DNA from 4 places in the Cellulomonas sp. ATA003 genome. Region 3 is predicted to be linked to each of the others. Evidence: predicted binding sites of a transcription regulator. Region 3 holds the regulator's gene; each other region holds the start of a gene.

Region 1 (7,626 bases), 1.4 Mb from region 3:
TCGCCCCGCGGGACACCCCCGTGGTGCAGGACGTCACGCCGCTCAAGAGCACGCTCGACATGCCCGTGGGTGTCGCGATCGACTCGCGCGAGACCACCGGCGCCGCCGGTGAGCTCGTGACGCGGCACTTCGACCAGATCACCGGCGAGAACCACATGAAGCCGGAGGCCTGGTACGACGCCGACGGCGCGTTCCGCATCCACCCCGAGGCGACGGCGATGATGGACTTCGCCCAGGCCGACGACCTGCGGGTCTACGGGCACGTCCTGGTGTGGCACAGCCAGACCCCGTCGTCCTTCTTCACCGACGAGGCTGGTCAGCCGCTCACGGACTCGGAGGCCGACCAGCAGGTCCTGCGGGACCGGATGCGGACGCACATCTTCGCGATCGCCGAGAACCTCGCCGGCACCTACGGCGAGTTCGGCAGCGACACCAACCCGCTCGTGGCCTGGGACGTCGTCAACGAGGTCGTCTCGGACAGCGGCGAGTACGCCGACGGCCTGCGTCGCAGCGAGTGGTACCGCATCCTCGGTGAGGAGTTCATCGACCTCGCCTTCCGCTACGCCGACGAGGCGTTCAACGGCGAGTACGCGGCCGAGGGCACCGACCGTCCGGTCACGCTGTTCATCAACGACTACAACACCGAGCAGGCCGGCAAGCAGGACCGCTACCGCGCCCTGATCGAGCGCCTCATCGCCCGCGACGTGCCGATCGACGGCGTCGGGCACCAGTTCCACGTCAACCTCGCGCTGCCGGTCAGCGCGCTGGAGGCCGCGATCGTGCGGTTCCAGGACCTCGGGCTCCCCCAGGTCGTGACCGAGCTCGACGTGACCACCGGCACGCCGGAGTCCGAGGCCCTCTTCATCGAGCAGGGGTACTACTACCGCGACGCCTTCCGGGTCTTCCGGCAGTACGCCGAGGACCTGTACTCCGTCACGGTGTGGGGCCTGAACGACGCGCGCAGCTGGCGGGACGCGAACGGCGGCCCGCTGCTGTTCGACGACGCCCTGCAGGCCAAGCCGGCCTTCCTCGGCGCGGTCGACGAGGCGCTGCCGGCACCGGTGCAGACGGCGAACGTGTTCGCCGGCGACATCGCGCTCACCCCGGACGCCATCACGGCTGCCGACTGGGCGCGGCTGCCGCTGCTCCAGATCACCGGCGCGCAGTCGCAGACCGTCGGGGAGTTCCAGCTGCGCTGGGCACCCGACCACCTCACCGCGTGGGTGGACGTCACCGACGACACCGACGAGGCGACCGACGGCCTGTCCTTCACGGTGGGCGACGCGACCTACACCTTCGGCCGGGACGGCGAGGGTGACGTCGAGGGCGTCGTCGTGGAGACGGCGACCGGTTGGGCTGCCGTGGTCCACCTGCCGGTGTCCGGTGCCGAGCTGGGCGACACGCTCGCGTTCGACGTCCGGGTCACCGACGGCACGACCACGTCCGGCTGGAACGCGCCCGGGGTCACCGGGGCGCTCACCCTGGTGGAGGAGCTGTCCTACACCGAGGCCGTCCAGGCGGTCGAGGCTCCCGTGGTCGACGGCACGGTCGACGCCGCCTGGGCCGCGGCCGAGTCGGTCACCACCGACACGGTCGTCCAGGGCGCCGCCGACGGCGCCGAGGCCGAGGTCCGGACGATGTGGAACGGCAGCACGCTCTACGTGCTCGCCACCGTGGCGGACGCCGAGCTCGACACCTCGGGGTCCGACCCGTGGGTGCAGGACTCGCTCGAGATCTTCATCGACACGGGCAACCTCAAGAACGGCCCGTTCCTGTACGAGACCAGCCAGCTGCGGATCAACGTCGAGAACGTGGTGTCGTTCGGCACCGGTGACGAGGCGTACCAGGCGGGTCGACTGCAGAGCGCGACCGCGGTCGTCGACGGCGGCTACGTCGTCGAGGCCGCCATCGAGCTCGGCGACGAGCTCAGCGGGCTGGGCACCTTCCACGGCCTGGACTTCCAGGTCAACGACGCCACCGCCGGTGTGCGCACCTCGGTGAAGTCGTGGGCGGACCCGACCGGTCTGGGCTACCAGTCCTCGGAGCGCTGGGGCGTCGTCCAGCTCGTCGAGGCAGCCGACACGGAGCCCGAGCCCGAGCCGGAGCCGGAGCCGGAGCCCGAGCCCGAGCCCGAGCCGGTCATCGACCCGTCGCTGACCACGCCGGAGCGCGTCATCCAGGCCGGTGACGACCTCGTGGTCGAGATCACCGGCTACCGTCCGGGCACCACGGTCGACGTCGTGCTCGAGTCGCGCCGGGGCACCCGTCCCGTCACCACGATCACGCTCGGTGAGGTGACCGTGGCGGCCGACGGCACGGCGATGGCGAACTTCCCCACCGCCCGCACCACGGACAACGGGCCGTACTACCTCATCGCACGGTCCGGTGACCTGACCGACGAGGAGCGGATCGTCATCCGCAAGGCACCTCCCGTCAAGGGCGGCCCCGGCCGCCGCTGACGACTCGGCCTACCGCCCCACCTCGGTGGCGCGGTAGGCCGGGGCAGGTCTGGGCGGGTGCCGGCACCTCAACGGGTGCCGGCACCCGCCCTTGGCTTGCCCCCACCTCGGACTTGGGCCCCCAGCTCGCCTTCCCGGGTTCACCGTCCCCGCCGCCACTATGTTCACGCGTCCGGTTCGTCCGGCTCATGTGGATCGTCCGGCTCGGACGGGTCCGGCTCATGTGGATCGTCCGGCTCATGCGGGTCCGGCTCACGTGGATCGACCGCTCGTGCGGGCCTGGCTCATGCGAGTGATCCGCGTCGTACGAGCGGGACGTTCGTCGCCCGTCGCCTCTCCCCGTCTCAAGGACGAACGCAGCACGCGCGCCCCATGAACGGGTCGGTCGCCCACTCGAGCGGGTTCTCGCTCGCCTGTGCGGTGGGCCGCGGGCGGGCGGCGCCCCGCGGCACCGTGTCGGCCGGCCATGGTCGTGGCTCGTCCTAGGCTGCGGGGCCGATCGGCGACGGCGGGCCGCAGTCCCTTGACCCGGCGCTGTCCGGCGACGGACCGGTATGTCCCGTGACCCGGCGCCCTCCAGCGACGGACCGGTTCTGTTTCGTGACCCGGCACCGCCCACCGGCGTCCCGATCGTGCCCCGCGACCCGGCGCCGTCCACCAGCGCCGCGGCGCACCCCGACGCCGTGTCGACACTCGATCAGCCAGCGACGGTGGTCGCCCCGACAGGTCGACCGGCTCGGTCCCGGAACTCGTAGGTGGCTCGCGCGAGTGATCCCGGTGGTGCGGCACCGGCGCGCGGCGGATGGCCAGGCGGCGACGGTGCCGCGCTCGCTCCCGCCGCGGTCGGCACGCGGGTGATGGCGAGGTCGCGTCGGTGGGTCTCGTGGTGGTGGAAGGAGCACAGGGGGACGCCGTTGTCGGCGGAGGTGGGTCCGTCGTCGCGGTCCCACCAGGCGATGTGGTGGATCTCGCACCACCGTGCCGGTGCGTGGCACGAGGGCCACCCGCACTGCCTGTCGCGGGCGATGATCGCCTTGCGCAGCGCCCCTGTGAACAACCGCTGCGTGCGACCCAGGTCGAGCAGCTCGCCGTGGGCGTCGATGACGACCCTGGTGATGTCGCAGTCGCACATCGCCGCAGCCAGTTCGGAGAACGGGACGGGAGTGCCGTCTTCCAGGGTCGCCGGCGGGTAGCTCACGGGCACGGTCGTCGCCGATGCCATGGCCGAGTCGCTGCCGGAGCCCGCCGTGCCGGGACTGCGGCCGCCGGGGTCCACCGTGCCCGCTCCCGTAGCGGTGCCCGTGGCCGTGCCTGTGGCCGTGCCCGTGGGCGTGCCTGTGCTCGTGCCGGTGCTGGTGCCCGTGGCTGTCCGCGTGCCGGCACGCGTCGTCTTGACGGCACCTGCACCCGCCTGAGGCCCGGTGCTTTCAACCGCGGGGCGGCGCCGGTCGCGTTCGGCCCGGGCTGCCGCCCAGGTCTCGGGGGTCATGATCATCGTGATCTGCGCCGGCACATGCCCACCAGGCTTCGTGTCCACCGACGCCAGGACCCGCCCCGCCATCTCGGTCAGCGCGTCGGCGCGGCGCTCGCCCGGGTCACGGTCGTCGTCCTGCGCCGGGCGCGGGGTCGGCGCCTCCAACGCCAACGCGAGCCGGTGCCCGGCGATCGTGTCCAACCGTCCTTTGAGGTACGTCCCGGTCGTGGCGTGGGTGACGTGCAGGTACCGCTCGGCCCGGCGAGCCTGATGGTCGCGCTCCAACCCGTCCGGGTCGACCGTGGCGGCCCACCGGTCCACGGTGATCTGGAACGTGCCGGCGTCCTGCCGCTCGGCCACCTGGACCAGCGCCTCCTGGACCGCCGGGTCCGCCAGGGCCTCCCGCTGCACCGGAGTCCCGGTCGCCGCGACCTTCCCCAGCACCGCCGCGTGACCCACGGTGATGCGCCCCTCGGTGACCGCTGCTGTGGCGGCGGGGGCGGCGTCGAGCTGCTCGGCCTGCCGCACCTGCGCCCCCGCCGCCCGGGCACCGACACCCGAGACGCGCCCGCGCGCCGACTCGTACGACCGGTCACCCGCACCACGCCACGCCCCGGCATCCCGGTCCGCCACCAGCACCCCGGCCCGCACGACGCTCAGACCGTCGATCACCCGATCCACATCCGCCAGCAACGCCGACCGGTCCGCGGCCGACCACACGGCCGCACCGGCGACCTGCCCGCTCAGCGACGCCATCGCCGAGACAAGAGAACGCACCGAGGCGAGCGCGTCCACGGACGAGGTCGCAACGGTGACCGAGGTCCGGGCGTCGGCGATGGCGGGCGGAGCGGCACCGGCAGAGACACCGGCACCCGTGGCTGGGGTGGGACTGTGGGAGCCACCCTCGCCGGACGGTGCCGCACCGGTGAGGACCAGCGGGTCACAGGCAAGACCGACGGCCGGTGTCGCAGCGCGACGCAGGCGCCGAGCATGCCTGGTGTCCGTCGTCATCGTCGCCACCTCCTCACTTCGAACGTCTGTTCGAAGTCTACCGGCGACCACCCACACGCAGCGGGCTCAGAAGACGCTTGTGGACGACGTCCGACAGCGAAGCAGCCAGTCGACCACCGCACGGAGAACGTCATGCATCGACCCAGGAGTTCTGCCACACACGACGCGCTGAAGCGCAGCGAGCAGCGTCCGCTGCAGCATCCCCGGGCAGCAATCGCGAGCCGGAGTCCACGCCACGGCTCCCTCGCACGCCCCCTGTCAGCGCAGCGACGCCGAGAGCCAACCCGTCACCGGAGGAACCGTCCCAGCGCCGCCGCCCACCGTCCGCGGGCAGCGGCGCTCGCCTCGACCGTCGCCAGTCCGCTGTGCGTGACGACGAAGGCCGACGCGACCGTCCCGTCCAGCTCCTCGTGCACCCGGTGGGCGATGGCGCGGTGAACGAGGTGCGCGGCGCCAACGGAGTCGAGGAACCGCAGCCCGTCGTCCCACGACCGCCCGGTGCCGCGTTCGACGCCGGGGATGCGCGAGGTCGCCGTCATGCCTCGACGATGACACCCAGGAGGTCGTCGCGGCGGGCCCCCGTCTACCCGCGCGTCGCCCAGGCCTCCCCCGCGACCCGCACGTCGGCTCCCGAGCGGGCGGACTCCCCGATCGCCAGGCCGATCGCGTGGTCCTGGCACGCCTCGGCGAGTCCGTACGGGTTGGGACCCTCGCCGCGGGCGAAGGCGCCCTGCGCCTCGAGGATGCTCGCCACCGCGATGTCGTCCTCGGACAGCCGCGTCCCGACCCACGGGTTGCGGTAGACGACCCGGCCGTCGAACGACACGTGGACGACGTCGTTCCCCTCGAGGTTCATGTCGACCCCGGTGCGGCGGTACTCCAGGTGCGAGGTGACGGGCACGGTCGGCTCCACGAGCCGGATCACGGTGTCGTCGACGATTTCCCCCACCGACCCGCGGACGACCAGCCGGCGCGCCCGCACGGGGTTCCACCACTGGTTGTCGACGAAGTCGTACAGCCCCATCCGCCCCTGCCCGAGGTCGATCGTCGCGATCGTCGTCGTCCGCTCGCGCTCGGTCGCGGACGCGTCCCAGCCGGACGGCGACAGCGGGTCGAGCAACGGCGCGCTGAACTGCCGGGCGTTGACGACGGCGTCGTCGAGCCCGGCGTCGAGGAACGTCCGGATCATCGAGACCGCGTGGTAGAGGTGCGTCGAGGCGACCTCGACCGACGTCGGCGTGCCGATGACGCCGTCGCGGACGACGGCGAGCCGCGCGGCGTGGCCGGGCATGAGCATGTACTGCTCCGCGACGCTGACCGAGCCGCGCCCGCCGACGTCGGCCCACAGGGACCGCAGTCCGTCGAGGTCCGGGGCGGGCGGCGTCTCGGCCATGACGGGAACGCCGGCGTCGACGAGCTCACGGACCACGCCGGGCATCGCCGGCCACGAAACCGACGCGATGACGTAGTCGGGGCGCTGCGCGCGCACGAGCTCGTCGGCGCTCCGGTAGGCGGGGGTGCCCCACCGCGCGGTGACGGCCTCCCCTTGTCGGTGCTGCGGCTGACGACGCCGGCGACCCGCAGCCGGTCGGGCGCTGCCTGCGCGACCCGCTGGAAGAAGTCCGAGCGCCAGCCGGTGCCGATGACGCCGAAGGTCGTGGGGGTGCTCATGCCCGTGCTCGCTCCACGCCCCGCGGGACGTACTCGAACCGCTCCACGTGCGCGACGGTCGAGGTCGGCCGGCCGTTGGACGTCCCGTACACCCCGAACCACAGACCGAGGAAGCCGCCGGTGGTCACGGTGTCCAGCGTGCGACCGTCGGCGACCGCCACGGTCGTCGGCGCGCCACCCGGCTCCTGCACGAGCAGCGCGTAGTCCTGCCCGCGCACGCTGACCGTCAGGGCGAGCGGCTCGGACTTCGCGGCGGACACGGTCGTCTCCCCGAGCACCCGGTCCACACCACCCTGCCGGTGGACCGCGACGACCCGTCGGCCGGACGTCGCACCGGCGTCCGCACCCGCGTCCGCGGCCGCCGGGGCGATGAACATCCGCACGTGGTCGGCCTCCGACTGACGCACGACGACGCCCACCTCCTCGGCGGAGCCGGGGCCAGCGCCGCGCGCACGGTGGCGTGGACGTCGACGTCGACGTGCTGCTGGCGCACGCCGAGGAAGGCCGACGCCGCGGGCTCGGCCAGGCTCGTGGGCGTGAGCCGGAGCCGCCAGCCGTCGCCGTCCGGGGTCGCGAAGTCCCGCGCCGGACCACGCAACGACGTCCACCGGACGTCGTCCGGCCGGACCACCCCGGACGCCGACCCCTGGGTGACGCCCAGGTGCGGGTCGGCCGCGAACGGCACCTCGACCCGCATCGGGACGCGTCCGACCCCCGGCGCGAACACCGGCCACCCGTCCTCCCACACCAGCGGGACGAGGAACGTCTCGCGGCCGAGGTTGTAGTGGTACCCGCCGTAGGGCCGCATGGCGAGCAGCACGGCCCACCAGGAGCCGTCGACCGCCTGGACCAGGTCGGCGTGGCCGACCCCGACGACGTCCGTCCCGCGCCCGAGGTGGCGGTGGGTGAGGACCGGGTTGCCCTTGTGGCCGACGTACGGGCCGGTGACGGCGTCGGCCCGCGCGACCGAGATGGCGTGGTGGAATTCGGTCCCGGCCTCCGCGGCGAGGA
Region 2 (7,626 bases), 1.6 Mb from region 3:
CGGCGGGTGCCAGCGGCTCGCGGGTCGCCCGGTCGATCACGAGCTCGAGCGCCCAGAAGACGCCCAGCCCGCGCACGTCGCCGACCACGGGATGGCGGTCGGCGAGGTCGCGCAGGCCGGGGCCGAGGACGTCCGTGCCGATCCGCGCGGCGTTCTCGACGATGCCCTCTCGTGCCATGGCGTCGAGCGTCGCGACGATCGAGGCCATCGCGAGCGGGTGCCCGGAGTAGGTCAGCCCACCGGGGAACACCCGGTCGTCGAACGTGGCCGCGACCGGGTCGGAGAGGATGACCCCGCCCACCGGCACGTACCCCGAGTTGACGCCCTTGGCGAAGGTGATGAGGTCGGGGCGCACGTCGAAGTGGTCCAGGGCGAACCAGGCGCCGGTCCGGCCGAAGCCGACCATCACCTCGTCGAGGATCAGCAGGAGCCCGTAGCGGTCGGCGATCGCCCGGACGCCCGGCAGGTAGCCGGGTGGCGGCACGAGCACACCGGCCGACCCGACGACCGTCTCGAGCAGGATCGCCGCGATCGTCCCCGGGCCCTCGGCCTGGATGGTCCGTTCCAGGTGGTGCAGGGCTCGCTCGGTCTCCTGCTCGGGGCTCGTGGACCAGAACTCGCTGCGGTACGGGTAGGGACCGAACACGTGCACGTGGCCGTGCGCGTACTCGTTGTGCACGCGCCGCCAGTCCCCGCTGGCGACGATCGCCGCGCCGGTGTTGCCGTGGTACGACCGGTACGCGGAGATCACCTTCGGCCGTCCGGTGTGCAGCCGGGCCATGCGGATCGCGTTCTCGTTCGCGTCGGCACCGCCGCCCGTGAAGAAGACCTTCGAGAAGCCCTCCGGGGCGTGCGCGACGACGGCCTGCGCGGCGAGTCCGCGGGTGAGCTGGGCGTGGCCGGGGGCGAGCGTCGCCAGCGTCGCCGCCTGCGCCTGGATCGCGGCCACCACCGCCGGGTGTCCGTGGCCGATGTTCGTGTTCACGAGCTGACTGGCGAAGTCCAGGTACCGGCGACCGTCGTGGTCCCAGACCTCGGACCCTCGCCCGCCCGCGATGGCGATCGCGGACCGGTCCCCCTGCGCGGACCAGGAGTGGAAGACGTGAGCCCGGTCGAGCTCGAGCGCACGCTCACCGTCCGAGGCCCCGGCGGCTCCACGCCGCTCCCCAGCAGCACGAGCGGACGTCGCGACGCCCGTCAGAACACCGGCGGCGGGTCCGGCCATCGGCTCTGACGCCGAGCCGCCGGCTGGGGAGGTCACCATGGTCTGCACCCTTCCAGGTCCGGGCCCGGTTCGCCGCGCCACGGGGTCCGACGGCGCTGGCGCACGCTCGTGACGGCCGACGGCCGACGGCCGACGGCACGCTGCAGGCGGCGACGGCACGCGGGCGACACCGACGGCACGCGGGAGGCGGCCGAGGGCACCCGCGGCGACCGGTAGCGCGCTAGCGACACCCGACGGCACGCGGTGGGCGCCTGTGCCGCACCTGAGCGCGAGGACGGGGGCGCTGCCGGCCATCCGCCCGACGTGGTGGGATGAGCCCTATGGCGCTCACGCTCTGGATGACCGGTGACGAGGCGGCTGACCGGCTCCTCGCCGACGACCCGTTCGCCCTGCTGCTCGGGATGCTCCTCGATCAGCAGGTCGCCATGGAGACGGCCTTCGCCGGGCCCCACAAGATCGCCGAGCGGCTGGGCACCCTCGACCCGGCCGCCGTCGCCGACGCCGACCCGGAGGCCTTCGCCGCGCTCTGCTCCACTCCGCCGGCGGTCCACCGCTACCCCGGGTCGATGGCCGGCCGCATCCAGGCCGTCGCCCGCTCGGTCGTCGACGACTACGACGCCGACGTCACCCGTCTGTGGACCGACGGTGAGCCGGACGGCCGCGAGGTGCTGCGTCGCCTCAAGGCGCTGCCCGGCTTCGGCGACCAGAAGGCCCGCATCTTCGTGGCCCTGCTCGGCAAGCAGTGCGGCGTCACACCCCCGGGGTGGCGCGAGGCGGCCGGCCCCTACGGCGAGGAGGGTGCGCGGCGCTCCATCGCCGACGTCGTCGACGCGCAGTCGCTCGGCGAGGTCCGCGAGACCAAGCGCGCCGCCAAGGCTGCCGCCAAGCGCCCCGCGTCGTCGGACTGACCCCCTCGCCACGTCGGGCCGACCCCTCGCCCCCTCGCCACGTCGGGCCGACCCCTCGCCCCCTCGCCACGTCGGGCCGACCCCTCGCCCCCTCGCCACGTCGGGCTGACCCCTCGTCAAGGCGGTGTATTCGCTTCGGTGCGCTCGGTGCGCTCGGTGCGCTCGGTGCGCTCGGTTGCTCCCGGTGCCGTCTCCGGGGCGCCGACGATGCGCCCGGCGCGGTCGCGGAACGTGTAGGTGACACACGCAAGTGGCCCCGGTGGTGCGGCACCCGCGCGGGGTGGAGGGTCGGGCAGCGCCACGCCTGCCCGCCCCTGAACAGGAACGCGGGTGATGGTGAGGTCGCGTCGGTGGGTCTCGTGGTGGTGGAACGAGCACAGGGCAACACCGTTGTCGGCGGAGGTCGGTCCGTCGTCGCGGTCCCACCAGGCGATGTGGTGGATCTCGCACCACCGTGCCGGTGCGTGGCACGACGGCCACCCGCACTCGCGGTCGCGGGCGATGATCGCCCTGCGCAGCGCCCCGGTGAACAACCGTTGGGTGCGACCCAGGTCGAGGAGCTCGCCGTGGGCGTCGATGACGACCCTGGTGATGTCGCAGTCGCACATCGCCGCGGCGAGCTCGGTGATCGGGACGGGGGTGCCGTCCTCCAGGGTCGCCGGCGGGTAGCTCACCGGGGCGGTCGTGGCCGATGGGGTGACCGAGTCGCCGGCGGAAGCCCCCGCACCCGAGGGCGCATCGCCGGTTTCCACGGTGCCCGTGCCAGTGCCGGCACCACCGGTGCCCGCGCCTGTGCCCCTGTCGGTGCCTGTGCCGGTGCCGGTGCCCGTGGCCGTGCCGGCGAACGTGTCTGCGCCCACGCCGGTGCCCGCGCCCGCGCCCGTGGTGGCGGGCTGTGGTGCGCGTCGTCGCCGGTCGCGTTCAGCCCGTGCTGCCGCCCACGTCTCGGGGGTCATGACCATCGTGATCTGCGCCGGCACATGCCCACCGGGCTTGGTGTCCGCCGACGCCAGGACCCGCCCCGCCATCTCGGTCAGGGCGTCCGCGCGGCGCTCGCCCGGGTCACGGTCGTCGTCCTGCGCCGGGCGCGGGGTCAGCGCCTCTAACGCCAATGCGAGCCGGTGCCCGGCGATCGTGTCCAGACGCCCTTTGAGGTACGTCCCGGTCGTGGCGTGGGTCACGTGCAGGTACCGCTCGGCCCGCCGCGCCTGGTGGTCACGTTCCAACCCGTCCGGGTCCACGGTCGCGGCCCACCGGTCCACGGTGATCTGGAACGTCGCGGCGTCCTGCCGCTGCGCCACCTCGACCAGCGCCTCCTGCACCGCCGGGTCCGCCAGCGCCTGGCGCTGCACCGGCGTACCGGTCGCGGCGACCTTCCCCAGCACCGCGGCGTGCCCGATCGTGATCAGCCCCGCGGTCACCGCCGCCGCGGCCGCCGGGGCGGCGTCCAGCTGCTCGGCCTGCCGCACCTGCCCACCCGCCGCCCGCACACCCGTCCCCGAGACCCGCCCCCGCGCCGCCTCGTACGACCGGTCCCCGGCACCCCGCCACGCCCCCGCATCCCGATCCGCCACCAGCACCCCGGCCCGCACGACGCTCAGACCGTCGATCACCCGGTCCAGATCCGCCAACAACACCGACCGGTCCCCGCCCGTCCACCCCGCCGCGCCGGCGACCTGCCCAGTCAACGCCGTCATCACCGACACCAAGGACCGCCCCGAGGCGAGCGCCGGCGTCGCAGACGCTGAGCCGGCAGCGCCAGCCGTGTCAGCGACGGCAACGCCACCGGGGGCGACAGAACGGCCGGGCACGACTGCGGAGCCACCCGGGTCGGCCGGACCGTCACCAAGAGCGGCGGCCGGCACGGCGGCGACGAGCGGGCGCTCGGCGGGCGTGGTGTCCGTCGTCATCGCCGCCACCTCCCCGCTTCGAACGCCTGTTCGAATCCTACCGGGAACCCCCGACAACCAGAGGGCGGCGAGCGAACTGTGGAGAACGGAGCAGCGCCCGACGTCAGTCAGGTCACCGCCGTGACGTCACTCCGTCCGATGCGTCCCGCCACCCCTGCGCGTACGCCTCCGCCGTGCCGAGCGCGAACATGTCCTCCGGCCCGGTCCGCACGAGGCTCCGCGCCCCCGGACCGTCCTCGGCCGTCACGAGGTGCGTCAGCCCACGCACGACGGCCACCGGACGCCCCGACGTCTTGCCCTTGACCAGCTCGGCCGCGGCGGCGATCTCGTCGGCCACGGCGGCGACCGTTACGTCCATGCGCCGTCCGTGGGTGTCGGTCTGCCCCCGCAGGTCGTCGAGCACCGTGACGCCCGCAGCCCCGATCGCGAGGTCCGTCTGCCCCTGACGCCACGGCCGGCCCGCGGTGTCGGTGATGACCACCCCGACCCGCACACCGAGCCGCGCAGCCAGCCCGGCCCGCAGCGCGCGTGCGGAGGCGTCCGGGTCGACCGGCAGCAGCAGCACGGTGCCCTCGGGGGTGTTGCTCGAGTCCACGCCGGCCGCGGCCATGACGAGCCCGAGGCGGTTCTCCACGATGCGGGTCACCCCACCGGGGTGCTCGCGGGTCGCCACCACACGCACGGTCTCGTCGGTGATCGCCTGCTCCCGGTCGGCCGCCGTGACCACACGCCCCTCCGCCTTGGAGACGATCTTGCTCGTCACCACGACGACGTCACCGCTCACGAGCGCCGGCGGCCCCGCGGGCAGGTCGAGGCGCGCGAGCGCACCCGCGAGCAGCTCGACGAGGTCGTCGCCCGGCACGACCTCGGGCAGCCCGTCGGGTGCGGTGACGCAGAAGCCTGCGCTCACCGCACCAGCTTCGGCAGGACGTCGCGGCCGAACGTCTCGATCCACTCGCGCTGGTTGCGGCCGACGTTGTGCAGGTAGATGCGGTCGAAGCCGAGGTCGACGTACTTCTGCAGCTCGGCGCGGTGCACGTCAGGGTCGGCCGAGATGACCATGCGGCCGGCGAAGTCCTCGGGGCGCACGAGCTTGGACATCTGCTCGAAGTCGAACGGGGAGCGGATGTCGCCCTTCGGGAACTTCATGCCGCCGTTGGGCCACTGCTGCATCGCGTTCGCCAGCGCGGCCTCGTCGGTCTCGGCCCAGGACAGGTGCACCTGGAGCACCTTCGGCATCGTGTCGGGGTCCTTGCCGGCGTCGCGGGCGCCCTCGGCGAACTTGCCGAACAGCCCGGAGATCTTCTCCAGCGGGGCGCCGACCGTGATGAGGCCGTCGGCGTGGCGCCCGGCGCGCTTGGCGGTCACCGGGCCGGCGGTCGCGACGAGGATCTCCGGTGCGACCTCGGGCATCGTCCACAGGCGGGTCGACTCGAGCTTGTAGAACTGCCCGGAGTGCTTGACGTCCTTGCCCGCGAGAGAGGCGTTGAACAGCTTGGTGATGATCTCGATGGCCTCGAACATGCGGTTGATCCGCTCGGGCGCCTCGGGCCAGTAGCCGGCGACGATGTGCTCGTTGAGCGCCTCCCCCGACCCCAGGCCGAGCCAGTGCCGGCCGGGGTACATCGCGGCCAGGGTCGCCGAGGCCTGCGCCACCATCGCGGGATGCCACCGGAACGTCGGGGCGGTCACGCCCGGGCCCAGGTCGCCGCGCGTGCGCTGCCCGAGCGCCGACAGCACGTTCCAGACGAAGGCGCTCTCCCCTGGGCGGGCACCCACGGCTGGAAGTGGTCCGCCGCCATGACGCCGGAGAACCCATGGGACTCGGCGAGCTCGGAGAGATCGACGATGTCGGTGGGGTGGAACTGCTCCAGCGCCGCCGCGTACCCGATCGTCAGACCCTGCGCCATGTGCGTCCCGTCCCCTCGTCGCGCCGTCGTGGCGCCGTCGTCGTCCCTGCGTGCGGGCATCCCGCTGGACGCCCCGGCGAGCGTAGTCCCGCCCGCGCGGGCCCGCCCGGACGACCGACGACGACGTCGTGCCCCGCACGGCGGGCGTGGGCGTGCCGGCAGGGCACCGCCGGACACCGACCGGCCCACCGTCGCCCATCTGGGAGGATCGTGACCATGAGCGACCTGCAGCCGACCGAGTCCCCCGTCCCCGCACCCGCGCCGTCGGCGAGCGTCGGGCGGGTCCCGGACAAGGTCTCCCTGGACGGCCTGGAGGACCGCTGGGACCGGGCCTGGACGGACGGCGGGACGTACGCGTTCGACCGCACCGCCGCACGCTCCGACGTGTACTCCATCGACACCCCGCCGCCGACCGTCTCGGGCTCGCTGCACGTGGGGCACGTGTTCTCCTACACGCACACCGACGTCGTCGCGCGCTACCGCCGCATGTCCGGGCGCGAGGTGTTCTACCCGATGGGCTGGGACGACAACGGCCTGCCCACCGAGCGCCGCGTGCAGAACTACTTCGGCGTGCGCTGCGACCCGTCGCTGCCGTACGACCCCGACTTCACCCCGCCCCAGGTGGGCGGCGAGGGCAAGAGCACCAAGGCCGCCGATCAGCGGCCGATCTCGCGCCGCAACTTCATCGAGCTCTGCGAGCGCCTGACGGTCGAGGACGAGCGCGAGTTCGAGTCCCTGTGGCGCTACCTGGGCCTGTCCGTCGACTGGCAGCACCACTACCAGACCATCTCCGCCGAGGCCCGCGCCGTCGCCCAGCAGGCGTTCCTGCGCAACCTCGCCCGCGGCGAGGCGTACCAGGCCGAGGCCCCGGGCCTGTGGGACGTGACGTTCCAGACGGCCGTCGCGCAGGCCGAGCTCGAGGCGCGCGACTACCCGGGCGCCTTCCACCGCGTCGCCTTCCACGCCGCCGCCGGCCCCGTCCACATCGAGACGACGCGCCCCGAGCTGCTCCCGGCCGTGGTCGCGCTCATCGCGCACCCCGACGACGAGCGGTACCAGCACCTGTTCGGCACCACGGTCCGCTCGCCGCTGTTCGGCGTCGAGATCCCGGTGCTCGCGCACCCCGCCGCCGAGCCCGACAAGGGCGCCGGCATCGCGATGTGCTGCACCTTCGGCGACCTGACCGACGTGCAGTGGTGGCGCGAGCTGCAGCTGCCCACGCGCTCGGTCATCGGACGCGACGGCCGCCTGGTGCGGGACACCCCGGCGTGGCTCGCCGCCGACGCCGGCGCGGCCCCGGAGGCGGAGGCGCTCTGGTCCGAGCTCGCGGGCACGACGACGTTCACCGCCCGCACCAAGGTCGTGGAGGCGCTGCGTGCTAGCGGCGACCTGGACGGCGAGCCCGTCGCCACCCAGCGCAAGGCCAACTTCTTCGAGAAGGGCGACAAGCCGCTCGAGATCGTCACGTCGCGCCAGTGGTACATCCGCAACGGCGGGCGCCCCGCGCCGGGCCGTGAGCTGCGCACCGAGCTGCTCGCGCGCGGCACCGAGCTCGCGTTCCACCCCGACTTCATGCGGGTCCGGTACGAGAACTGGGTCGGCGGCCTGAACGGTGACTGGCTCATCTCGCGCCAGCGCTTCTTCGGCGTCCCTTTCCCGGTCTGGTACCCGGT
Region 3 (7,626 bases):
ACGGCGAGCCGGCGTCGACGGCGGACGCCTCGTGCTCGGCGCGGAGCACGGTGATGGCCGCCTCGAAGTCGTCCAGCGAGTCGAACGCCTGGTAGACGCTCGCGAAGCGCAGGTAGGCGACCTCGTCCAGGTCGCGCAGCGGACCGAGGATCGTCAGCCCGATCTCGTACGCGTCCAGCTCGGCACTGCCGGTGCTGCGGATCATCTCCTCGACCCGCTGGGCGAGCAGGGCGAGGTCGTCCTCGGACACCGGACGCCCCTGGCACGCCTTGCGCACGCCGTTGACGATCTTCTCGCGGCTGAAGGGCTCGGTGGCGCCGGACCGCTTGACGACCGACAGGCTCGCGGTCTCCACGGTGGTGAACCGGCGACTGCACTGCGGGCACTGCCGACGCCGGCGGATGGACGACCCGTCGTCGGAGGTCCGGGAGTCGACGACCCGCGAGTCGGCGTGACGGCAGAACGGGCAGTGCACAGCGGCCTCCGGCCCCTCGGAGCGGCCGGGCACCCCGATCCGATTGGTCTGGCATGTGGTGGCTGCGGCCGCTGACACCTATGACAACTGCCGCCCAACCTAGGCGGCGCCCTCCCGGGCCTGCAAGGTGCGCCCGGACCACGGCGCCGACCACACGCGCCCGTCGTGGCCCGGCGATCCGGCCGGCCCGCGCTCCGCGCGCGGGTCAGTCCCCGGCCGGCACCAGGATCTGCTCGCCGGCGACCAGACCGCTGGACGCACGGTTGTTCAGGGTCACCAGGTCGTCGACCGTCTCCCGCACGTCCTCACCCGGAGCCGTGAAGCCGGAGGCGATCGACCACAGCGTCTCGCCGCTGCCCACGGTGTAGGTGTCGACCGCGACGGGCGAGGCCGGGGCGTCGGCGACGGCACGCCCACCGGTGAACACCGCGCCCGCTGCGAGCAGGACCGCGACCGTCCGCACCGCGCGGCGACCGCGCGGTGTCAGGTGGAGCTCGCCCCGCCGGTCGTCGTGGGTGTCATCGTTGCTGCGCTCATCGTCCTGCTCCCTCCGTCGGTCCGGGCCGAACGTCTGTTCGTCGAACGTCTGTACGAATGTCTAGCACGCTTCGCCCGACACGTCGAGACACGATCGAACAGGTGTTTGAAACCCGGCCTCGGCGCTCCTAGGCTTGCGAGCACGCGGACAGCGCACCACGAGCCACCCACACGCCGACCGGGCGCACGGTCGGGGGCTCGGTGACGAGGAGGACTTCGGTGGCAGACGACGGCACGACACCCGGCCCGGACGGCCCCACGGCGGACGCCCAGGACCTCGCCTCCGTGCACGTCCTGCCCGACGGCGGGACGGGCGGCGACGGCCTCACGCCGCGCCAGCGGCTGGTGCTGGACACCATCCGGTCCTCGGTCGAGCAGCGCGGGTACCCGCCGAGCATGCGCGAGATCGGGGAGGTGGTCGGGCTGACCAGCCCCTCGAGCGTCAAACACCAGCTCACCGCGCTCGAGCGCAAGGGCTACCTCCGTCGGGACCCCAACCGGCCGCGCGCCATCGAGGTCGTGCAGCCGGACGACTCGCGTTCGATCTCGGCGTGGCAGGGGCAGCCGGCACCGCAGCCCTACGGCGAGGAGAGCCTCGCCTCGCAGGACTCCGCCCCGGCACCGTCGTACGTGCCCGTCGTCGGTCGGATCGCGGCCGGTGGTCCGATCCTCGCCGACCAGGTGATCGAGGACGTGTTCCCGCTCCCCCGCCAGCTGGTCGGGGACGGCGACCTGTTCCTGCTCAAGGTCGCGGGCGACTCGATGGTCGACGCCGCCATCTGCGACGGGGACTGGGTCGTCGTTCGTCGGCAGCCGGTCGCGGAGAACGGCGAGGTCGTCGCGGCGATGATCGACGGGGAGGCGACCGTCAAGACCTTCAAGCGCACCGACGGCCACGTGTGGCTGATGCCGCACAACGCGGCCTACGCGCCGATCCCCGGCGACCAGGCGCAGGTCCTCGGGCGCGTGGTGAGCGTGCTGCGGAGCCTGTGACCGCAGGCCGACGGGGCCGGTCGCCCTGGCGGCGCGGCGCCGCCGCCGGGTGCGGGACGAGGGCGCCGGCGGCACGCTGGGTCGCCGACGACAGGAGGGACCTCATGCCCGGACCACTGCGCGATCCCGGACCCCGCGCGCTCGACGCGCTGCGCCGAGCCGGTGGGGCGTCGGCGGCGTCCCCGGACGAGCCGGTCGCCCCGGACGAGCCCGACCCGGCCGCTCCGGACCCCGAGGCCGACACCGGTACCCACACCGCCACCCGCACCGACGCCGGCACCGGCACCTTCGCCGACACGGACGGCCGGGCACCGTCGACCGTCGACCGTCGACCGTCGGGCGACGGGACGGACGAGGACGTGCCGGGTGCCGTCAAGCGGCCCCCGGCCCGGACGGCCGATGCGCGTCCCGACCGGTCCTGAGGCGCCGGCGAGGCCGGCGAGGGCACGTCCCTGCCGAGCCTCGTCCGCCCGGCAGCGGGCTCAGAGCCCGAAGCGCCGCGCGACCGCCTGCAGGGCCTCGGCCGAGTGCCGCAGGCTGGCGAGCTCGTCGTCGGACATGGGGACCTCGAGCTGACGCTCCGCGCCGCGGCGACCGACGACGGTCGGCACGGACAGGCAGATGTCGCTGACGCCGTGGTAGCCCTCGAGCAGGCTCGACACGGGCAGCACCCGCCGCTCGTCCTTGAGCACCGCCTCGATGATCCGGGACCCGGCGAGCGCGATGGCGTAGTTCGTCGCGCCCTTGCCCTCGATGATCCGGTAGGCCGAGTCGATGACCTCGCGCGTCATGGACTCGCGCACCTCGGGGTGAGCGGTCCCGCGCTGCGCGACCCGCGCCAGTCCAGCAGCGGCACCCCACCGATCGTGGCCGACGTCCACAGCGGGAACTCGGTGTCACCGTGCTCGCCCGCGATGTACGCGTGGACGTTCTGCACCGCGACGCCGGTGTGGTGGGCGATGAGGTACCGCAGCCGCGACGAGTCGAGCACGGTCCCGGACCCGAACAGCTGCTCGCGCGGCAACCCGGAGATCTTGCCGGCGGCGTAGGTGACGATGTCGACCGGGTTGGTGACCATGACGAAGATGGCGTGCGGCGCGACCTCGACCAGGGCCGGCAGCATCGTCTTGACCAGCGAGATGGTGTTCTCGGCCAGGTCGATGCGGGTCTGACCCGGCTTCTGCTTCGCGCCGGCGGTCACCATGACCACGTCGGCGTCAGCGCACACCGCGATGTCGTCCGAGCCGATCACCTCGGCCATCGGCATGAACTGGATGCCATGCCCCAGGTCGAGGGCCTCCGCCTCGACCTTGGCGGCGTTGATGTCGTAGAGCGCCACCGTCCGGGCCGCACCGCGCATGAGCGCCGCGTACGCCATGGTCGCACCGACAGCACCCGCACCGACCACCGCCACCTTCGTCGTCCGGCGCGCGGGGGCGAGCGGGGAGTCGGCGGGGTGCGGCTGGGACGAGGTGTCGGTCACGGGTCCTCCGGGGGTGGTCGGCACACGCCGGCGCGGGTGTGCCGGCGCACGAGAGCGCGCGTCCAGGCTAGGCGGACAACCGCTCGAGCGCAGCGACCACCCGGGCGCGGTCGGTAGTGCGCCAGAAGCTCGGCAGCGACCGGGACAGGAACTCGCCGTACCGCGCGGTCGCGAGGCGCGGGTCGAGCACGGCGACCACGCCGCGGTCCTCCGTGCTGCGGATGAGCCGCCCGGCCCCCTGCGCGAGCAGCAGGGCGGCGTGGGTCGCGGCGACCTGCATGAAGCCGTTGCCGCCGGCGGCGACCACGGCCTCGGACCGCGCCGACCGGACCGGGTCGTCCGGGCGCGGGAACGGGATCCGGTCGATGAGCACGAGCCGGCAGGACGGCCCGGGGACGTCGACGCCCTGCCACAGCGACAGCGTGCCGAACAGGCAGGTGGCGGGGTCCTCGGCGAAGCGGCGCACGAGCGTCGGCAGCTGGTCGTCCCCCTGGACCAGCACGGGGACGTCGAGCCGCTCGCGCATCGCCTCGGCTGCCGCGGTCGCGGCACGGCGCGAGGAGAACAGCCCGAGCGTGCGCCCGCCCGCCGCGGTCACGAGGGCGGCGATCTCGTCGAGCTGGGCGTCCGTCGTGGGCTCACGCCCCGGTGCGGGCAGCCGCGACGCGATGTAGAGGATCCCCTGGCGTGCGTAGTCGAACGGGCTGCCGACGTCGACCGCCCGCCACGCGCGCTCGCTGTCCGGCTCCGGTCGACTGCCGCCCTCCTCCGGCCGCCTGCCGCCCGCCTCCGGCCGCCTGCCGCCCGCCTCCGGCCGCTCCGGCACGACCGTCGACGCCTCGCCGGTCCGGGCCCCGCCCTCCAGCCCGAGCGCGCGCGCGAGCGGGACGAACGACCCGCCGAGCGCGAGGGTGGCGGAGGTGAGCACCCCGGACCGGCCCGCGAGCAGGTGGGTGCGGATGAGGCCGTTGACGGACAGCGGTGCCGCGTGGAGCTTCGACATGCCGCCACCGCGCCATCCACCACCGGCGTCGTCGCCACGCGAGCACCACAGCACGTCGTGCTGCGGCCGGTCGGGGTCTCCGGCCATCCGGTCGGCGATCTCGAACAGCGCCAGCACCGCCGACGCCGCCATCTTCAGCCCGCCCTCGGCGGCCGCCTGGGCGGGGTCCCCTCGGGCTTCAGGACGCTGACCAGGCCGCGTGCCGCGTCCCGTACCGCGGCGACGGCACCCACGGCGTCGGGCGGCAGCCCGTCGCGGAACCGGCCCTCCGGCAGCTCGGCGAGCACCGCGCCGAGCGCGACGCTCGCCGCGTCGAGGTCGGTGGTCGGGACGCCGCCGTGCCGCCGCGCGAGGCGCGCGGCGTGCTCCACGCTCGCCACCGACAGCTCCACGGTGGCCTGCGCCGTGACCCGGTCGGTGAGCTCGTGGGCCTCGTCGACGACGAGCACGTCGTGCTCGGGGAGCACGTTCTGGGCGCCGGACGCCGCGATGCCGAGCATCGCGTGGTTCGTCACGACGACGTCCGCCTCCTTGGCCAGGTTGCGCGCCCGGTTCGGGAAGCAGTCGGCGATCATCGGGCACCGGGGACCGACGCACTCCAGGGACGTGACGGACACCTGCCGCCAGGCCCGGTCGCTCACACCGGGGACGAGGTCGTCACGGTCGCCGGTGCCGGTCTCGTCCGCCCACGCGCGCAGCCGTAGCACCTGCGCGCCGAGGTCACCGACCCGCTCCCCGTCCCCGTCGGCCGCAGGGTGGTCGGCGGCGCCGGCGTGCTCGGCGCGCGCGTCCACCGGCAGCGCGAAGAGCGTCGCGCTGTCGTCGGTCGGGTAGCCGCCGGTCGCCTTGTGCACGCACAGGTAGTTGTGCCAGCCCTTGAGCAGCGCGATCTGCGGCGCCCGGGGCAGCTCGGGGGCGATCGCGTCCGCGACCAGCGGGAGGTCGCGAGTCACGACCTGGCGTTGCAGGGCGAGCGTCGCCGTGGACACCACGACACGCTCGTCCTCCCGGACCGCGTGCCGCACCGCCGGGACGAGGTAGCCGAGCGACTTGCCGGTGCCGGTGCCGGCCTGGACGAGCAGGTGCTCCCCGCGGTCGATGGCCTCGGCGACGGCGCGGGCCATGGCGTGCTGCCCGTCGCGCCGGGCACCCCCGAGCCGCCCGACCGCGACGTCGAGGAGCGCGTCGACCTCGTCCGCCGGCGAGCGGTGCGGGCCGTCCGCGCCGTCGGGTGCGACGCCGACGGCGGCGCCGGTGTCACCGCGGTCGCCGGTGCCGGGCGAGGCCGCCGAGGCGGCCGTCGAGGAGGTCACGGGCACCGGGACAGCGTAGTCGCCGCCCCGGTGCCACCCGGCTGACGGTCCACCACCGGTGGCACCGGCGAGCGCGCCGGTGCCTCGGCCGGCACCCGGCCGGCGTCAGGAGGCGGCGACCGCCGCCTGCTCGAGCTCGGCCGCGAGCGCCGCGTCGACCTTGGCCCGCAGGGCGGTACCGCGCTCGGTGTGCTGCTCGGTCTCGATCTCCCCTTCGACGTGCACACGGCTGACGAGGTCGCCGCGCCCGTAGGGGATGACGACGTCGACCTGCACGCCCGGCCGGGGCAGCTGGTCGGCGATCAGCGTGAGCAGCTCCTCGATGCCCTCACCGGTGCGCGCGGAGACGACGATCGAGTGCACCTCGCGCGACCGCAGCCGGGCCACGACCGCGGGGTCGGCGGCGTCGGCCTTGTTGAGGACGATGACCTCGGGCACGTCCATCGCCCCCGGGATGTCCGCGAACACGTGCCGGACGGCGGAGATCTGCCCCTCGGGGTCCGGGTGCGAGACGTCGACGACGTGCAGCACGAGGTCCGCCTCGGCGACCTCCTCCAGGGTCGAGCGGAACGCCTCGACGAGCTGGTGCGGCAGGTGCCGCACGAACCCGACGGTGTCCGAGAGCGTGTACACCCGCCCGTCCGGGGTCTGTGCGCGCCGCACGGTCGGGTCGAGGGTCGCGAACAGCGCGTTCTCGACCAGCACGCCGGCGCCGGTGAGGCGGTTGAGGAGCGACGACTTGCCGGCGTTGGTGTACCCGGCGATCGCGACCGACGGGACGCCGTGCCTGCGGCGCGAGGACCGCATGGTCGCCCGGGCGGGCTCCATCGCGGCGATCTCGCGGCGCAGCTTGGCCATCCGGTTGCGGATGCGCCGGCGGTCCAGCTCGATCTTCGTCTCACCGGGACCACGCGACCCCATGCCGGCGCTCGCGCTGCCGACCTGACCACCTGCCTGGCGGGACATCGACTCGCCCCACCCGCGCAGGCGCGGCAGCAGGTACTCGAGCTGGGCCAGCTCGACCTGCGCCTTGCCCTCCCGGGACTTGGCGTGCTGGGCGAAGATGTCGAGGATCAGCGCGGTGCGGTCGATCACCTTGACCTTGACGATGTCCTCCAGCGCGCGGCGCTGGGAGGGCGAGCTCGCCGTCGACCACGACGGTGTCCGCACCCGACGAGCGCACGAGCTGGGCGAGCTCGGCGGCCTTGCCCGAGCCGAGGTAGGTGCTCGGGTCCGGGTTGCGCCGGCGCTGCAGGAGCCCGTCGAGCACCACCGACCCCGCGGTCTCCGCCAGTGCGGCGAGCTCGCGCAGCGAGATCTCGGCGTCCTCGGCGGTTCCCTCGCCCCAGACGCCGACGAGCACCACGCGCTCGAGCCGCAGCTGCCGGTACTCGACCTCGGAGACGTCCTGGAGCTCGGTCGACAGCCCGGCCACCCGGCGCAGCGACGTGCGCTCCTCGAGGTCGAGCTGGTCGCCGTCGTACGACGTGTGCCCCGCCGCGTCGACCTGCGGGCTGCCCCCGGCCCGCGCCAGCACCCGCGCGACGACGTCGTCGGCGACGTCCTGCGCGCTGCGCTCGGGGACGGCCTCGGCAGCGGCGACGTCGCTGCCGTCCTCGGGCTGGCCGGTGGCGTCGGGGTGTCCGGTGTGGGGATGGGTCACATGCACCTCTTCGTGAAGTCCTGGCGTGTCGTTCCAGCGTGACACGCACCGCCCACGGTCGCGACACAATTCGCTGGCAGCGTGACGCCGCGCCGCGGGCGCCGCCGGCCCGACCGTTACGCTCGCCGCGTGCCCGACGACGACCCCCGCACCGCCTCC
Region 4 (7,626 bases), 140 kb from region 3:
GCTGGTCGCGATCGTCGCCTGCCGCCCGACGATGCTCGAGGACCGGTGGGGTGGCGGTGGTGCTGACGGCGGCGGGGCGACGGACGGCGCGTCCGGCGACGAGGCGCCCACTCGGTAACCTGGAGGGGTGACCCCCGCCGAGCTCTCCGAGGCCCTCCGTGCTGCCCTGACCGCCGCCGTCGACGACGGCACCTTCGCCCTCGACGCCGCGGCGATCCCCGCCGTCGTGCACGTGGAGCGGCCGCGCCAGCGCGAGCACGGCGACTGGGCGACCAACATCGCGATGCAGCTGGGCAAGAAGGCCGGCACGAACCCGCGCGCGTTCGCCGAGGAGCTCGCCCGACGTCTGTCCGGTGTGCCGGGCATCGGCGCGGTCGACGTCGCCGGCCCCGGGTTCCTCAACATCACGCTCGACACCGCCGCGGCCGGCGGGCTCGCCCGGGCGATCGTCGAGGCCGGGTCGGCCTACGGGCGCTCGCAGGCGCTCACCGGTCAGAACATCAACCTCGAGTTCGTCTCGGCCAACCCGACCGGACCGATCCACATCGGTGGTGTGCGCTGGGCCGCCGTCGGCGACTCGCTCGCGCGCGTGCTCGGCGCGGCCGGCGCCGAGGTGACCCGCGAGTACTACTTCAACGACCACGGCGCGCAGATCGACCGGTTCGCACGGTCGCTCCTCGCCCGCGCCCGCGGCGAGGAGGCGCCCGAGGACGGCTACGGCGGCCAGTACATCTCCGACATCGCCGACCAGGTGCTCGCCCGGCGCCGGGAGACCGGCGAGCCCGACCCGCTGACGCTGCCCGACGACGAGGCCCAGGAGATCTTCCGCGCCGTCGGTGTCGACCTCATGTTCGGTGAGATCAAGGCGAAGCTCCACGACTTCCGCGTGGAGTTCGACGTCTACTTCCACGAGGACCACCTGCACGAGTCCGGCGCGGTGGACCGCGCCGTCTCCCGGCTGCGCGAGCTCGGCCACGTGTTCGAGGCCGACGGCGCGACGTGGCTGCGCACGACGGCGTTCGGCGACGACAAGGACCGCGTGGTCATCAAGTCCGACGGCGAGGCGGCCTACATCTCGGGCGACCTCGCCTACTACCTCGACAAGCGCGAGCGGGGCTTCGACCGCGTCATCATCATGCTCGGCGCCGACCACCACGGGTACATCGGCCGGATGATGGCGATGTGCGCGGCCTTCGGTGACACCCCGGGCGTCAACCTCGAGATCCTCATCGGCCAGATGGTGAACCTGGTCAAGGACGGCGAGCCGGTCCGGATGTCCAAGCGCGCCGGCACGATCGTCACCATCGACGACCTCGTGGACGCCGTCGGGGTCGACGCGGCGCGCTACTCCCTGGCGCGGTCCGCGGCGAACTCCTCGCTCGACATCGACCTCGACCTGCTGACGACGGCGACCAACGAGAACCCCGTCTTCTACGTCCAGTACGCCCACGCCCGCACCGTGAACGTCGCGCGGAACGCCGCCGACTCCGGGGTGCACCGCGCGGACGGCTTCGACCCGTCGCTGCTCGACCACCCGAGCGAGACGGTCCTGCTCGGCTCGCTCGCCGAGCTGCCCCGCGTGATCGCGCAGGCCGCCGAGCTGCGGGAGCCGCACCGGGTCGCGCGGTACCTCGAGGAGCTCGCCTCGGCCTACCACAAGTGGTACGACCAGCGGCGGGTGACGCCGTTCGGCGACGAGGCGGTCTCGGACGTGCACCGCACCCGCCTGTGGCTCAACGACGCAACGCGCCAGGTGCTGGCCAACGGCCTGGACCTGCTGGGCGTGAGCGCGCCGGAGCGCATGTGAGCGCCGGCGTCGGGCGGCAGGACGTCACCGAGGGCGTCGCGGTCGCGGTGCCCGACGGCGTCGCCCCGGGGCAGGCCGGCGACCTCGACCCGCAGGTGTGGGCGTCCGGCGTCCGGCGCGGGCCCGACGGCGCCCTGACTGCGGCCGGCGTCGACGTCCGCGACCTCGCCCGCGAGCACGGCACGCCCGCGTACGTCCTCGACGAGGCCGACTTCCGGGCGCGTGCCCGCACCTATCGCGAGGCGTTCACCGCCGCGTTCGCGCCGCTGGGGGTCGGCGTGGACGTCTACTACGCGGGCAAGGCGTTCCTGTCGGTCGCCGTCGCCCGCTGGGCGCACGAGGAGGGTCTGCGCGTCGACACCTCGACCGGCGGCGAGCTCGCCGTCGCGCTGCGCGCCGGCGTCCCCGGCGCGGACATCGGCCTGCACGGGAACAACAAGGCCGACGCCGAGATCGAGCGGGCGCTCGCGGCCGGCGTCGGTCGGCTCATCGTCGACTCGCGGGGCGAGGTGGACCGGATCGCCGACGCCGCCGCGCGCACCGGTCGGCGCGCGCCGGTGATGGTCCGCGTGACCACCGGCGTGCACGCCGGGGGCCACGAGTACATCTCGACCGCGCACGAGGACCAGAAGTTCGGGCTCTCCGTCGCCGGCGGCCCGGCGATGGAGGCCCTGCGCGCGGTCCTCGAGCGGCCCGAGCTGGAGCTGCTCGGCATCCACTCCCACATCGGGTCGCAGATCCTCGACGCGGCCGGATTCGAGGAGGCGGCCCGGACGCTGCTGCGCCTGCGCGCGGACCTGCACGCCGCGACGGGGTACCTGGCGCCCGAGGTCGACCTCGGGGGCGGCTACGGCGTCGCGTACCTGCCCGGCGAGAGCGCGATCGACCCCGGCGACGTCGCCGGGCGGCTCGCCACGACGGTCGGCGCGGTGTGCGCCGAGCTCTCCACACCGGTGCCGCGCATCTCGATCGAGCCCGGTCGGGCGATCGTCGGGCCGACGACGTTCACGCTCTACACCGTGGGCACCGTCAAGCCCGTGACGGTCGACGGCGACGACGGCCCCTTCACGCGCACCTACGTGGCGGTCGACGGCGGCATGAGTGACAACCTGCGTCCGGCGCTGTACGGCGCGCACTACACCGCGACGGTCGCGTCCCGCGTCGCGTCGCCGGAGACGGTGCGGGCCCGCGTGGTCGGCAAGCACTGCGAGAGCGGCGACATCGTGGTGCACGACGTCGCCCTGTCCGCGGACGTCGCGCCGGGGGACCTCCTCGCGGTCCCGGTCACCGGGGCCTACGGGCGCTCGATGGCGTCCAACTACAACCACGTCCCGCGGCCGCCGGTGCTCGCGGTGCGCGACGGCGCGGTGCGCGTGCTGGTGCGGCGGGAGACCGAGGACGACCTGCTGGCGCTCGACCTGGGGTGAGGAGTGGGGCGGCGGGTGCTCCGCCGCACTAGGCGTTGCTCTTCCGTCGCCGTGGGTGCTGCTCTTCCGCCGCACTGGGCGCTGCTCTTCCGTCGCCCTTGGCGCTGTCTCCCCGCCCGCCCTGGACGCTGTCTTCTCGCGGGGAACGGCGGCGTTCGCCGTCGTCCACAACTTCTCCGCGCTCGGCCTGCGTGTGGGTCCCCGGATAGACTTCGAACAGGCGTTCGAAGGCGGGAGGTGGGCAGGGTGACCATCACGGAGTCGCGCGGCGCCCACGTCGAGCCGACGTCGCCCGGTCCCTCGGGTGCCGAGACGGCGTCGGATGAACCCGGCCGCTGTGCCGCCCTCAATGCCGCTGTCGCCGTCGGCCCGTCGCGGCGCGAGCCCTCGCTCGCCGCGTCGGAGGAGGTCCTGAGCGCGTCCCTCCGCATGGCCACGGTCGTCGCCGGTGCCTCGACGTGGTCCGGGGTCGACCGCCGGGCGGTGCTGCATCGGCTGGATCGGGCCGCGGACGTGCTCGCGGCGGCCCGGGCGGCCGTCCTCGTCGCCGAGCGTGACGCCGGGGAGTGGCAGCGCAGCGGTGACCCGTCGTTCGAGGCCTGGCGCGGCCGGACGGGGCGAGCGGGAGTGCGGGCCGCAGCGGCCCAGGTCCGGCAGGCCGAGGGGCTCGCCGCCGTCCCCGAGGTCACCGCGGCGGTCGTGGACGGGAGCATCGGGCTCGAGCACGCCGCGGCGGTCGCCAGGATCGCGGCGACCGGCACCCCGGCCCAGCAGGCCGCGGTGTCCTCCGCGGCAGGTCAGGAGCAGCTGCTCGACCTCGCCCGAGGGACAGACGCGGCCGCGTTCGCGACGACCGTGTCCCGCTGGGCTGCCACGGTGGATCCCGACGCGCTCGAGGCCGACCACCAGGCGCAGCGGCGTGAGCGATTCCTGCACCTGAGTGACACGCCCCGCGGGACGTTCGTCAAGGGCCGGCTCGACCGCATGGCGGGCCACCGCGTGCGGCTCGCCCTGGAGGCTCTGACCCCGCGCCCGGCGGCGGACGACGACCGCGACCCGGGGCAGCGGTGCGCCGACGCGCTCGACGCGATGGCGGAGTCGGTCCTGCGGTCCGCAAGCACCAAGCCGGGGGCACACGTCCCGCCGCACGTGTCGCTGATCGTGCCGGCGGAGACGTGGGTCGCCGCCCGTGCGCATCGGAACCGCGGTCGCGCCCTGAAGCAGCGTGCCGGTACGGGTGATCTCCGGTCGTCGCTCGTGGGAGACGCTCCTGCGTCGCCGGGCGGTGCGGCGACCCGTTCCGTACGGGACGACCGAGCGGCCCACCTCGCGCCGGACGTGGGGATCGTCGGGTCCGGCGCCGCTGAGCCCGCGAGGCCGGCTGCGACGGACGGGTACCCTCCCGCGACGCTGGAAGACCGGACGCCGGTCCCCGCGAGCGAGCTGGCGGTGGCGATGTGCGACTGCGCGATCACCCGGATCGCCGTCGACGCTGAGGGCGTCCCGCTCGACCTGGGCCGCACGCAACGTCTCTTCAGCGGCGAGCAGCGACGGGCCGTCATCGCCCGCGACCAGGAGTGCGTCTGGCCCGGCTGCCACATGCACGCCCGGTGGTGCCAGATCCACCACATCGACTGGTGGGAACGCGATGGTGGGCTGACCAGTGTCGCGAACGGCGCTCTCCTGTGCAGCTTCCACCACCACGAGGTGCATCGGCGCGACCTCGTGATCACCCGACATGCCGATCCACCGGGCGCCCGGCATCCGGTGTCCCCGGGCGCCGCAGCGGAGGTGCCGCACCGACGGCGGGACAGGCGCACCGTCGTGGACCAGGCGACCTACGGGTTCCGCGAACGATCGGGGAGGCTCGTCGCGCCGACGCCGACGCCGGCCCCGGCCCCGGCCCCGGCCCCGGCCCCAGCCACGACGCCGACGCCCACGCCGACGCCGACGCCGACGCCGACCCCGACGGTGGGCCGGGGGCCATGAGTCGCGACGGCCTTGCCCGGGCCACCACCCGTATGGTGAGACGCCGGGCCGAGGGAGTGGACCGCGCCGGGAGGATCGCCCAGGCGCGGGACGTCCACCGCGGACGTCCGAGGACGACCACCGTGGACGACCACCGAGGACGTTCCCCACGGATGGCCCGGCGGCCCGTTCCACCGTCCGACGTCCTAGCCGCCGACCGATCGTCGCCGGACCCTTGACCTGGAGGTTCACCACCGTGCCAGCCCCCGCTCTGCGGATCGCACTGCTCGGGTGCGGCGTGGTCGGCACCCAGGTCGCCCGGCTGCTGCGCGAGCAGGCCGACGACCTCGCCGCCCGCGTCGGTGCCCCGCTCGAGCTCGTGGGCATCGCCGTCCGCGACGTCGACGCGCCGCGGGACGGAATCGACCCCGCGCTCCTGACGACCGATGCCGAGTCGCTCGTCGACCGGGCGGACATCGTCGTGGAGGTCATCGGCGGGCTCGAGCCGCCGCGTGCGCTGCTGCTCCGCGCGATCGCGGCCGGCGCCTCCGTGGTCACCGCCAACAAGGCCCTGCTCGCCGCGGACGGCCCGAGCCTGTACGCGGCGGCCGACGCCGCCGGGGTCGACGTCTACTTCGAGGCCGCCGTCGCCGGAGCCATCCCGATCGTCCGGCCGGTGCGCGAGTCTCTCGCCGGGGACCGGGTGCAGCGCATCGTCGGCATCGTCAACGGCACGACGAACTACGTCCTGGACCAGATGGCGACCGAGCACCTCGGGTTCGCCGAGGCCGTCGCGCAGGCGCAGGGGCTCGGGTACGCCGAGGCGGACCCGACCGCCGACGTCGAGGGGTACGACGCCGCCGCCAAGGCCGCGATCCTCGCGTCGCTCGCCTTCCACATCCGGGTCCCGCTCGAGGACGTGCACCGCGAGGGCATCACCGGCGTGACCGCCGAGGACGTCGCCTGGGCGGCGAGCACCGGCCACGTCGTCAAGCTGCTCGCGATCGCCGAGCGCACCGACGACGGCGTCTCGGTGCGTGTGCACCCCGCGCTCGTGCCGGTCAGCCACCCGCTCGCGGGCGTGCGCGGCGCGTTCAACGCCGTGTTCGTCGAGGCGGAGTCGGCGGGGGAGCTCATGTTCTACGGGCGCGGGGCGGGCGGGGCGCCGACGGCGTCCGCGGTTCTCGGTGACGTCGTGTCGGCCGCGCGCAATCGGGTGCTCGGCGGACGGGGACCGGTCGAGTCCAGCTACGCCGACCTGCCCGTGCTGCCGGCGTCCGCCGCGATGACGCGTTACCAGGTGCGCGTCGACGTCGTCGACCGTCCGGGGGTGCTCGCCCAGGTCGCCGCCGCCCTGGCCGACCACGGCGTGTCCATCGAGGCCGTTCGCCAGTCGCAGGCGCCCGCGGCACCCGCGGCCGTGACCGCGACCGCGACCGCCGAGGTCGCCGACCCGGTGGCGCACCTCGTCATCACCACGCACACCGCCACCGACGCCGCGCTCGCCGCCACGGTCGAGGCCGTCGGCACGCTCGACGCGGTGCTGTCCGTCCGGTCCGTCCTGCGAGTCGAAGGAAGCTGATGGCCCACCAGTGGCGTGGCGTGATCGCCGAGTACGCCGACCGCCTGCCCGAGCACCTGACCCGGACCGTCGTGACGCTGGGGGAGGGCGGCACGCCGCTCGTCCCGGCGCGCGCGCTGTCGGAGCGCACCGGGGCCGACGTGCACCTCAAGGTCGAGGGCATGAACCCGACCGGGTCCTTCAAGGACCGCGGCATGACGACCGCGATCTCGGCAGCCGCCGCCCGCGGGGCGAAGGTCGTCGTCTGCGCGTCGACCGGCAACACCTCGGCGTCGGCCGCGGCGTACGCGACCGCCGCCGGGATGCTCTGCGCGGTCCTCGTGCCGGACGGCAAGATCGCGATGGGCAAGCTCAGCCAGGCGATCGCGCACGGCGCACGCCTGCTGCAGGTGGACGGCAACTTCGACGACTGCCTCGTCGCGGCGCGCAAGCTCGCCGACGCCTACGGCGTCGAGCTGGTGAACTCGGTCAACCCCGACCGCATCCAGGGCCAGAAGACCGGCGCGTTCGAGGTCGTCGACGCGCTCGGGGACGCCCCCGACATCCACGTCCTCCCGGTCGGCAACGCGGGCAACATCACCGCGTACTGGAAGGGCTACACCGAGTACGCCGCCGACGGCCCCGCCACCCGGACCCCGGCGATGTGGGGTTCCAGGCCGCCGGCGCCGCACCCATCGTCGCCGGTCACCCGGTCACGCACCCCGAGACCATCGCCACCGCCATCCGGATCGGCAACCCCGCGTCCTGGGAGCAGGCCACCGCGGCGCGCGACACCTCCGGCGGTCTCATCGAGTCCGTCACCGACGACCAGATCCTCGCCGCGCACCGCGTGCTGTCCAGCG

Evidence for each region. The regulator LexA, encoded in region 3, represses DNA repair genes until DNA is damaged. The targets are predictions, from matches to a motif close to TCGAACANNTGTTCGA.
Region 1: a site for LexA is predicted at 4,963-4,978, ahead of REH70_RS06925 (DUF222 domain-containing protein). Genes of this name have one in related genera too.
Region 2: a site for LexA is predicted at 4,062-4,077, ahead of REH70_RS06105 (DUF222 domain-containing protein). Genes of this name have one in related genera too.
Region 4: a site for LexA is predicted at 3,447-3,462, ahead of REH70_RS14880 (DUF222 domain-containing protein). Genes of this name have one in related genera too.

What each region holds. Positions count from the first base shown of each region.
Region 1 covers NZ_CP133990.1:1,407,905-1,415,530, reverse strand. The annotation lists gene REH70_RS06930 (endo-1,4-beta-xylanase) at 1-2,459, shown strand, start outside; gene REH70_RS06925 (DUF222 domain-containing protein) at 3,157-4,728, opposite strand; gene REH70_RS06920 (hypothetical protein) at 5,232-5,483, opposite strand; gene REH70_RS06915 (gfo/Idh/MocA family oxidoreductase) at 5,528-6,433, opposite strand; gene REH70_RS06910 (hypothetical protein) at 6,612-6,992, opposite strand; partial or broken gene REH70_RS06905 (glycoside hydrolase family 43 protein) at 7,403-7,626, opposite strand, start outside.
Region 2 covers NZ_CP133990.1:1,222,598-1,230,223, reverse strand. The annotation lists gene REH70_RS06115 (aspartate aminotransferase family protein) at 1-1,264, opposite strand, end outside; gene REH70_RS06110 (HhH-GPD-type base excision DNA repair protein) at 1,546-2,133, shown strand; gene REH70_RS06105 (DUF222 domain-containing protein) at 2,250-4,043, opposite strand; gene REH70_RS06100 (coenzyme F420-0:L-glutamate ligase) at 4,156-4,953, opposite strand; partial or broken gene REH70_RS06095 (TIGR03557 family F420-dependent LLM class oxidoreductase) at 4,950-5,953, opposite strand; gene valS (valine--tRNA ligase) at 6,170-7,626, shown strand, end outside.
Region 3 covers NZ_CP133990.1:2,840,232-2,847,857, forward strand. The annotation lists gene nrdR (transcriptional regulator NrdR) at 1-475, opposite strand, end outside; gene REH70_RS14205 (LysM peptidoglycan-binding domain-containing protein) at 681-938, opposite strand; gene lexA (transcriptional repressor LexA) at 1,298-2,005, shown strand; gene REH70_RS14215 (hypothetical protein) at 2,110-2,427, shown strand; partial or broken gene REH70_RS14220 (L-lactate dehydrogenase) at 2,488-3,383, opposite strand; partial or broken gene REH70_RS14225 (ATP-dependent DNA helicase) at 3,556-5,804, opposite strand; partial or broken gene hflX (GTPase HflX) at 5,910-7,467, opposite strand.
Region 4 covers NZ_CP133990.1:2,976,540-2,984,165, reverse strand. The annotation lists gene REH70_RS14895 (hypothetical protein) at 1-118, shown strand, start outside; gene argS (arginine--tRNA ligase) at 128-1,807, shown strand; gene lysA (diaminopimelate decarboxylase) at 1,855-3,234, shown strand; gene REH70_RS14880 (DUF222 domain-containing protein) at 3,481-5,223, shown strand; gene REH70_RS14875 (homoserine dehydrogenase) at 5,459-6,784, shown strand; partial or broken gene thrC (threonine synthase) at 6,784-7,626, shown strand, end outside.